DNA from 3 places in the Cobetia sp. UCD-24C genome. Region 2 is predicted to be linked to each of the others. Evidence: predicted binding sites of a transcription regulator. Region 2 holds the regulator's gene; each other region holds the start of a gene.
What was found. The regulator sigma-54, encoded in region 2, starts transcription at its own class of promoters, with help from an activator protein. The targets are predictions, from matches to a motif close to TGGCACNNNNNTTGCTNT.
Positions count from the first base shown of each region.

Region 1: the regulator sigma-54 is predicted to act here: its motif matches at 1,464-1,481, upstream of AOG28_RS05110 (sugar phosphorylase).
Region 3: the regulator sigma-54 is predicted to act here: its motif matches at 1,767-1,784, upstream of glnT (type III glutamate--ammonia ligase).

Region 1 is NZ_LJTD01000003.1:211,010-214,289, forward strand. Features, by position in the region: gene nrdR (transcriptional regulator NrdR) at 217-705, opposite strand; gene AOG28_RS05105 (GlsB/YeaQ/YmgE family stress response membrane protein) at 1,104-1,352, shown strand; gene AOG28_RS05110 (sugar phosphorylase) at 1,715-3,280, shown strand, end outside.
Region 2 is NZ_LJTD01000001.1:406,378-409,657, forward strand. Features, by position in the region: gene lptA (lipopolysaccharide transport periplasmic protein LptA) at 1-160, shown strand, start outside; gene lptB (LPS export ABC transporter ATP-binding protein) at 164-904, shown strand; gene AOG28_RS01745 (RNA polymerase factor sigma-54) at 1,138-2,586, shown strand; gene hpf (ribosome hibernation-promoting factor, HPF/YfiA family) at 3,248-3,280, shown strand, end outside.
Region 3 is NZ_LJTD01000004.1:333,523-336,802, forward strand. Features, by position in the region: gene AOG28_RS07830 (aminomethyltransferase family protein) at 107-1,252, opposite strand; gene glnT (type III glutamate--ammonia ligase) at 1,939-3,273, shown strand.

The sequences.
Region 1 (3,280 bases), on a different contig from region 2:
CGGTCGCGAGAGTGGCTGTCGCGAGAATGGCTGTCACGGGGAGCATGAGAAGCATGAGGAGAAAGAGACATGCGATACCTTGGCGTGAAACGAGAGAAGGTCAGGCGTAGCCCAGGCGGCGGCCAATACCCCGAGGCCTGAGCCACGCAGTGTGACGCGACAGGACCAGCAGACACAGGCCTCGAGATCATCAGTAAAGATGCCTGTGGCGAGACATCAGGGCCGCGCGTCTTCCTCGCCCGGCAGGAAGCTGGGCTCCTGGGCGAGACGGTCGATCTCGGCGCGGAACTCATCAAGATCCTGGAAGCGACGATAGACCGAAGCGAAGCGGATATAGGCGACCTGATCCAGCCGCTTGAGCTGCTGCATGACCTCATCACCGATGCGCCGCGCCTCGATCTCACGCTCGCCGGTGGCACGCAGACGCTGACGAATGCGCTCCACCGCGGCCTCGATCAGCTCGGAGGATACCGGGCGCTTTTCCAGCGCGCGCAGCATGCCAGCACGCAGCTTGTGCTCATCGAAGCTCTCACGCGAACCGTCGCCCTTGACCACGCGCGGCATGACCAGCTCCGCCGTTTCGTAGGTCGTGAAACGCTCACCGCAGGCCGCGCACTGGCGACGCCGCCGCACCTGGTCACCCTCGACCACCAGTCGGGAATCCGTGACCTTGGTTTCATGAGTTCCACAGAAGGGACAGTGCATGTTGGAGAGCCTGCTTGGGTGCGAGGTGGCTGCGGCCCCGCGCGAAGCACAGCGAGGAAGTGGCGCAGCGCAGCCGAATGACAGCGAATGGCGGGTATTGTAACCGTTAAGGCCCCGCCACGGGAGCCTATGTCAGCACCGACCTATCTGAACTAGCCTTGGGGAGCGACCAAGGGGCGACAGGAGTTTCCTGGATTGTCGCCTCGGGTGGCGGACACCGCGGCGAAAGCGTCAATCAACCTGCCCGGCAGGCTTGAAATCCCCGCGCGATAACCGAAAGATGACATCAGGGTACAGCGCCTCACAAGGACGCTTCCCCGAGCCGTGAAATCCTTTCACGACTGGCGGCGGATGATCTCTGCCGCGAGATTGATCACGATGACGCAAGGAGCTGCGACATGGGAATCATTGCATGGATCATATTCGGTCTTATTGCCGGCATCATCGCCAAGGTGATCGTGCCCGGCAAGGACCCGGGTGGCATCATCGTCACCAGCATCATCGGCATCCTGGGTGCCGTGGTCGGTGGCTGGGTCGGCACCCTGATGGGCTTCGGTGAAGTGACGGGATTCAATCTGGCCAGCTTTGTCATCGCCGTGCTCGGCGCCGTCATTCTGCTGATTCTGTATCGCGTGCTGCGCAAGTAAAGCGTGTCATGAAGCGCAGTGGCGTCAGCTGGCCGCAGGCCACATGACGCCAGACAGGACGGCCAGCCGCACATGCAGGCTGGCCGTCCTGCCTTGCAGGCTTGACGAATCTGGCCCGAGGCGTGCATGACTCATGAGTAAAGGCACCAGGCCGTCACCCACGGGCGCCGCTGAGCGATGCGCTATTCAGGCATTTCACCAAACGACGGCCAGCCGACTTCATCTGATATGTGATTTCCAGTCTTGCCACCGGCCCCGCAGGATTGCGCCGGCGGGCTTCCCGAAGATCACCCGCGACACGCTCTGCCCATTGCGGCTCACGAGGCAGAGTCTGACCGCTTTTGCTGCCACGAGGATTGCCCATGTCCGATACGTCATCTCCCGATCACTCGACATCCACTGCCTCCGATCCTGCGCCGAGCGAGGGCAACGCCAGGCCACGGGCCAGAGTCTCTCTCGCCAAACGTCTTTCGCAAGCTGATTTCCAGGCGCACGCCACACGCCTGCTCGCCGAGATCTATCCACTGCGTCATGAAGAAGTCCTCAGACGCCTGGAAACGGTGCTGGATTTCCATCGCACGCGCCTGAACCCACGCGTACCGGAAGGCGAGCCGCTATGGAGCGAGCGCGACCAGTGGCTGATCACCTACGGCGACAGCCTGCAGCAGGAAGGCGAGGCGCCACTGGCGACCCTGCACGACTTCCTCACCAGCCGACTGGACGACAGCCTGTCCGGAGTCCACGTGCTGCCCTTCTTTCCGTGGAGCAGCGATGACGGCTTCAGCGTCATCCACTATCGCGAGGTCAATCCGGTCCTCGGCGACTGGCAGGACATCCGGCGCCTGAGCGAGCACCGCGACCTGATGGCAGACCTGGTCATCAATCACTGCTCACGCGAGTCACTGTGGTTCGCCGATTATCTGGCCGGCGTGCAGCCCGGCCGCGACTACTTCATCGAGATGGACCCCGACACCGATGTCTCCGAGGTCGTGCGCCCGCGCCCGTCTGCCCTGCTTACGCCGGTGCATACCCGTCGTGGCCTGCGCCATCTTTGGGCAACCTTCTCGGATGACCAGATCGACCTGAACTTCGCCAATCCCGATGTGCTGCTCGAATTCATCGGCATCCTGCTTTACTACCTCGAGCAGGGCGCGGGCATCATCCGCCTCGATGCGGTGGCCTTCCTGTGGAAACGCCAGGGCACCTCCTGCATCCACCTGCCGGAGACACACGCCGTGGTGCGCCTGCTGCGCGCCATCGTCGACCATCTGGCGCCGGGCAGCCTGTTGATCACCGAGACCAACGTGCCCCACGCCGAGAACATGTCCTACTTCGGGCTCGACCGCCTGTCACAGCACGACCTCACCGCCATCGAGGGCAGCGCCCAGGCCGATGAAGCGCATCTGATCTATCAGTTCACGTTGCCGCCGCTGACGCTGCACACCCTGACCTCCGGCGATGCCAGCGCCCTGACCCAGTGGGCCACCAGCCTGCCGTCCCTGCCTTCCGGCTGCAGCTACTTCAACTTCACCGCCAGTCACGACGGTATCGGCGTTCGTGCCCTTGAGGGCCTGTTGCCCGACCACGAGCGCGACACCCTGGTGCGGCTGGTGCATGACTTCGGTGGCTACGTCAGCATGCGCGCCAACCCCGGACGCGCCGATACCCCCTATGAACTCAACATCAGCTATTTCGATGCGCTCAAGGGCACGCGTCGCGGCCAGGACCCGTGGCAGATCGAGCGTTTCATCGCCAGTCAGACCCTGATGCTGAGCCTGCAGGGCATCCCGGGGCTGTATATCCACTCGCTGACCGCGACCCCCAACCACCAGGAAGGCGTCGAGCGCGATGGCCATCTGCGCGCCATCAACCGCCGCAAATGGCAGCGTGATGAACTGGAAGCGCTGCTGGCAAGCCCCAACACCGCG
Region 2 (3,280 bases):
CGAGAAAGGCGATGACACCTTCGAAGGCGGCTACGTGGAGTACTTCCTCGACAAGCGCCAGGTGAACGCCAACAACAGCAAGACGGCACAGCAGACCGAAGGCGGTCGCGTGCACATGACTCTGTCGCCGCGCGGCGCCAATGCCAGCAAGGAAAACTGAGTCATGACTGCTGCTACTCCGCGTACGCTGAGCGTTCGCCATCTGGCCAAGGCCTACAAGGGCCGCAAGGTGGTCAAGGACATCTCGCTGGAGATCCGCCAGGGCGACATCGTCGGCCTGCTGGGCCCCAACGGCGCCGGCAAGACGACCTCGTTCTACATGATCGTCGGGCTGGTGCGCGCCGATGCCGGCAACGTCTCCATCGATGACAAGGACCTCTCCGCTGCCGCCATGCATCAGCGTGCACGCGCCGGCATCGGCTATCTGCCGCAGGAAGCGTCGATCTTCCGCAAGCTGTCGGTGGCCGACAACATCATGGCGATTTTGGAAACCCGCAAGGACCTGGATCGCAATGGCCGCAAGGCACGCCTTGAAGAGTTGCTCGAGGAATTCAGCATCACGCACATCCGCGCCAGCGCCGGCATGAGCCTGTCCGGCGGTGAGCGTCGTCGGGTCGAGATCGCCCGTGCACTGGCCACCGAGCCGGACTTCGTGCTGCTCGATGAGCCCTTTGCCGGCGTCGACCCCATCTCGGTGGGCGAGATCAAGAGCATCGTGCGCCAACTGCGCGATCGTGGCATCGGCGTGCTGATCACCGACCACAACGTGCGCGAGACGCTCGATATCTGTGACACCGCCTATATCGTCGGCGATGGCCAGATCATCGCCCACGGTGATGCGGACTCCATCCTGGCCAACCAGCAGGTGCGCGACGTCTACCTGGGCCACGAGTTCACGCTCTAGGGTCAGCGGCTGCGCTGAGTCCTCGCGAGGCAAAAGCTTCAAAAGCCGCTGCGTGATTTTATCGCGTAGCGGCTTTTTCATGTCTGACATCAGACGCATGCATGACGTCCATACCACCTTGGTGGAAACATGGCATGCAAGTTGCTTGAATATTCACGACAACCACTTGTCAGTGCCCCGAGTCACGGTATAGCGTAGTAAGCACGTTCCTTTGCCGTGAATTGACTGACTCCATGAAACCCACCCTGCAACTCCGCCTCGGCACCTCGCTGACCATGACGCCGCAGCTCCAGCAAGCGATCCAGCTGCTGCAGCTGTCGACGCTCGACCTGCGTCAGGAGATTCAGCAAGCCCTCGAGTCCAACCCCATGTTGGAGCTCGACGAGGACTACGAGTCGCTGGATGTCGTCGAGACACAGGATTCGAGCGAGATCTCCACTGCCGACTCCTCGAGCGAGATTCCCGAGGAATACCCCCTCGACAGTGACTGGTCGGACCTCTACCAGGACCACGCCGGTAGCCTGACCAGCTCCGGCAGTGGCAGCGGGAGCGAAGAAGGGCCGGACTTCGATCGCAATACCAGCGTCGAGAGCCTGCAGGACCACCTGCGCTGGCAGCTGGCGATGACCGACCTCGATGGCCGTGAACGCCAGATGGCGGAGAGCCTGATCGATGCCGTCGACGGTGCTGGCTATCTGAGCCTGTCACTCGACGAGCTAGTCGATGGCCTGCGCGGCCAGGGCCTGCCCGGCCTCAAGGCCTCCGAACTCGAGCAGGTATTGCTGCGTCTGCAGCAGTTCGACCCGACCGGCGTCTTCGCCCGTGATCTGCGCGAATGCCTGCTGCTGCAACTGGCACTGCTGCCGGATGATCTGCCGCTGCTGGCGCAGGCGCGCCGCCTGGTACGTCAATTCCTCGAGGCACTGGGCAACGATGACCGCAAGCTGCTCAAGCGGCGCCTGAGCCTTGACGATGACGAGCTGGATCACGTCATCCGCCTGGTACGTGCGCTCGATCCGCGTCCGGCATCCGCCTGGGGCGAGCCCGCCAGCGATTACGTGATCCCTGATCTGCTGGTGCGCCATACCCGCCATGGCTGGCAGGTCGAGCTCAACCCGGAAGCGCTGCCCAAGCTGCGTATCCAGCCGGAATACGCCGCGCTGATCAAGCGTGCCGACAAGTCCGCCGACAACACCTTCCTCAAGGACAACCTGCAGGAAGCGCGCTGGCTGATGAAGAGCCTGTCATCGCGTAATGACACCCTGCTCAAGGTCGGCCGCGAGATCATGGCGCGCCAGATCGACTTCCTCGAGCAAGGCGAGGAAGGCATGAAGCCGCTGATTCTGGCCAACATCGCCGAAGTGGTCGAGATGCATGAGTCGACCATCTCGCGGGTCACGACCCAGAAGTACATCCACACCCCGCGCGGCGTCTTCGAGCTCAAGTTCTTCTTCTCGAGCCAGGTTGGTGGCAGCGGCAGTGGCGACGCCCACTCAAGCACCGCCATTCGTGCCCGCATCCGCAAGCTGATCGCGGAAGAGCCGGCCCGCAAGCCTCTCTCCGACTCGCGGCTGGTCGATCTGCTCGCCAGCGATGGCATCGAGGTCGCACGCCGTACCGTGGCCAAGTATCGCGAAGCGATGGGCATCCCCTCCTCCAGCGAGCGCAAGCGTCTGGCCTGACGCATCACCTGCGGCTGCCATGCCCTGCTCTCACCTCCACAATGGCAGCCGCCGCCAACCTCAAGCACTGGATTTTTCCGCTCATCAGCCTCTGACTTCGCGGGCAGCGGTATGCCTGTCGCGCGCTCTGTCATGCCGTCAACCGCTCGCCAATTGCCCGTCATGGCCCATGACGGCGCGCAGAATGATGGTAAAAAACCGCCGTTCCGGCAGCGTCATTTACCGTCAATCGCATGTTTTTAAAGTCACTTTTGCGCGTATTGCACCTGGATGACACCCGGCGAACCTCCCGTAACGCCGCTTGCTCCACGCAATCGAATCGTCTGAAAGGCGACGTACATGCAGGGATTGGCGACGAAAACCCGCCTTCTTGCGCGTCTTTCACGCACCACCCACCAGACGTGCCCTTGAAGTCCACTCCGTTACCCCTCACTGAGTTGAAGACAAGCACTGAGCCACGATGCAGCGCAGCGTTGATCTTTGCGCAAAGCTTGGGCATTGTCGGTACAGACGCTCACGACATCTGACGCCACTGGCAAGGGTGCGAAAACATCGCCAGACGGTGGCCGTCAAGCCTGTTGCAGAGCGTCCGATCAGGGTTTGCTCGTAGTCAAAAAGGGTTACAATTGAATGGCAACCCGCTGGATAAAGGAGCGTGTCCATGCAAGTGAATATCACCGGGCATCATGTGGAA
Region 3 (3,280 bases), on a different contig from region 2:
TCTCAGGTTTCACGCTATCCAGCATCACGCGATTCGCGCTGTCGCCGCGGGGCTTGAGCTGTTGCCTCGCGGCTTGAGCTTGTTGCCTCGTGGCTGTGGCGTGCGATCAGCCGCGAGCCAGTCGCTTGGCCTTTTCCGGGTCATCGAAGGGCAGGGAATGGCTGATGGCCGAGAGGCTGGTCTCGCCGTCAGTGCCGGTCTTGAGGGTCAGCGGGGTGCCATGCTCGGCATAGCCGGGCTCGAGACGTGCCAGCGCCATGGAACGATCGCTCAGGCGCGAGTACATGCCCTGGGTGATGACCCCGACACACTTGCCGTCGGCGTAGACCTTGTCACCGATCTGGGCGACGTCTTTCGAATCCAGCAGCACGCCATAGACCTTGACGCGCTCCTTGCCCTGCAGCGCGAAGTGTTCGCTGGCGCCACGGAATTCGGTCTTGCCCGGCGAGACGGTGAAGTCCAGGCCCAGCTCCCACAGGGTGTCGCCCACCGGCTGGTCGGGATACGGGTAGGTTTCGGAATTGTCCGCCGGGTAGAACAGCAGGTGGCTCTCGACCCGCAGCCAGTCAAGGGTGCCGAAGCTGCACGGCTTGATGCCCATGTCGGCACCCTCCTCAAGGATCTGCTCCCACAGAGAGGGGGCGTCCTTGGCCTTGCAGAAGATCTCGTAGCCACGCTCGCCGGTGTAGCCGGTGCGCGAGATCATCACGTGGCAGCCGAACAGCTGGGTCTGCAGATGGTGGAAGTAACGCAGCTCACGGATACCCGGCACGTGACGCTCCAGGAAATCCACCGCGACCGGCCCCTGCAGTGACATGTCATGCATGTCGTCATCGAAGGTCAGGCTGACGGCGCGCCCCAGGGCACTCTTGGCCAGCATTTCATTCGCGGTGCCCGTGCCGTGCACCACGAGGTAGGAGTTCGGCGCCAGACAATAGACGATGCAGTCGTCGACGAACTTGCCGGCCTCATTCAAGACGCTGGCGTACACCGACTTGCCCGGATACAGCTTGGACATGTCCCGCGTGGTGACGTAATCCAGCACGGCCTGAGCATGCGGGCCATTGCAGTGGATCTTCTTGAGCCCCGAGACATCCATCAGACCGGCGCGGGTGCGAATGGTCTCGTGGTCATCGGCCGTATCCGAGACGGCGTAATTCCAGGCGGTGCCCATGCCATTCCAGTCTTCAAGCTCCGCGCCCAGCTTGCGGTGTTGTTCGGCCAGTGCCGAGATGCGCCATGAATTCGCCATGCGTCCCTTTCTCCTGTGAGTCGTGCTGCCTAGCGTAAATGGGGGGTGCCGTAGTCCTGCTGATGCTGGCGAAGATGGCGCGCAAGACGCGCATCCGCCGCAGGAGGTGTTGTTGTTCTTTCGCCTTTTCAGGCGCCTCTTCAGGCGCTTCACAAGGGCTTGTGCCTGCTGCTTGCCTTGCCTGATCGCACGAGGGTCGATTCTTGAAAGGAAAGAAACATTCCTCATGGTTAAGCAAGGGGCTTGCCAATTCCGTCAAAGGCCATGGCCACGGCAGCCCTTGAGCGAGTCAGGCGCCGATCGGCAGCACGAATTCGGGCGTGAATATTAGCGCTTTGCGTCATGCTGGTGCGAAGAGAGGGCTTTGGGCACCGAAATGATGCCTATTTCGAGAAACGGGCAGGAATTCACTCAGGATCACCTGGCGTTTCCTGTGGGTGGAAATGAGCTTGGAAAATAAATTTCCATGCAAAACAGGAGGTTGGTGAAAAGCTCTGGGCGACAGCTGACGAAATGGCATGCTGCATGCTTTTCTTTGAGGGAAATAAAGTTGACCAGCAGGAATCACAAAAACTCGTTTCATCCGCTATCTTGACGTGGCGAGTCACCACAAGGGGTCAGGTTTCCCGGGGTGGCAGACAGTGTCGAGGGAGATGGAACCCGGTCCGCTCTCAGAGGAAACCCAGATGTCACCCGAAAACGCGCAACAGTTCATCAAGGATCACGACATTCGCTATCTGCTGGCGCAGTTCGTGGATATTCATGGCGCTGCCAAGACCAAGTCCGTGCCGGCCAATTGCCTGATGGATGTGGTCGAGAAGGGCGCCGGCTTTGCCGGCTTTGCCGTCAGTGGTCTCGGCATGTCGCCGGAGGGGCCGGACTTCATGGCGCGGGGTGATCTGAGCTCGTTGTCGTTGGTGCCGTGGCAGCCGGGTTATGCGCGCATGGCCTGTGATGGCTACGTCAATGGGCAACCGTTCGCCAACGACAGCCGCGTGGTGCTGCTCAAGCAGCTGGAGCGCCTGAAGGAGAAGGGCTGGACGCTCAATAGCGGGCTGGAGCCGGAATTCTCGCTGTTCCGCCGGGGGGAAGCGGGTGAGCTGTTGCCGGTGGACGAGAGCGATACCCTCGCCAAGCCCTGCTACGACTACAAGGGCCTGTCGCGTTCGCGTGAATTCCTCGAACGTCTGGTCGAATCGCTGCAGGCGGTGGACTTCGACGTCTATCAGATCGATCACGAGGACGCCAACGGCCAGTTCGAGATCAACTACACCTACAGCGATGCGCTGACCTCGGCAGACCGCTTCACCTTCGTGCGCATGGCCGCCGGCGAGATCGCCAATGACCTGGGCATGGTGTGCTCCTTCATGCCCAAGCCACTGGCGGACCGCCCGGGCAACGGCATGCACTTCCACCTGTCCGTATGTGATGACACCGGCCGCAACCTGTTCGGCGATGACTCCGACGCCCAGGGCATGGGTCTGTCACCGCTGGCGTACCACTTCCTCGGCGGATTGCTGGCACATGCCCCGGCACTGTGTGCCTTTGCCGCGCCGACCGTCAATTCCTACAAGCGTCTGGTCGGCGGTGGCAGCACCAGCGGCGCGACCTGGGCACCGGTCTTCATCGCCTACGGTGACAACAACCGCTCGGCCATGGTGCGTGTGCCCTACGGTCGCCTCGAGTTCCGCCTGCCGGACGCCGGCTGCAACCCCTATCTCGTGCACGCCGCCATCATCGCGGCGGGGCTGGATGGCGTGGCGCGCAAGCTGGACCCGGGCACGCCCCACAACATCAATCTCTACTCGCTGACCCCGAGCGAATGCGCCGAAAAGGGCATCGAGAAGCTGCCGCAGAATCTTTCGCTGGCCATCGATGCGCTCGAGGCGGACAGCATTCTGCGCGAGAGCCTGGGCGAGGGAATCTGCGCCGAGTTCATGCGCCTCAAGCGCGAGGAATGGCTGGATTACAACGCACAGGTCAGTGCCTGGGAAGTCCAGCGCTACGCCGAATTCTTCTGATCTCATC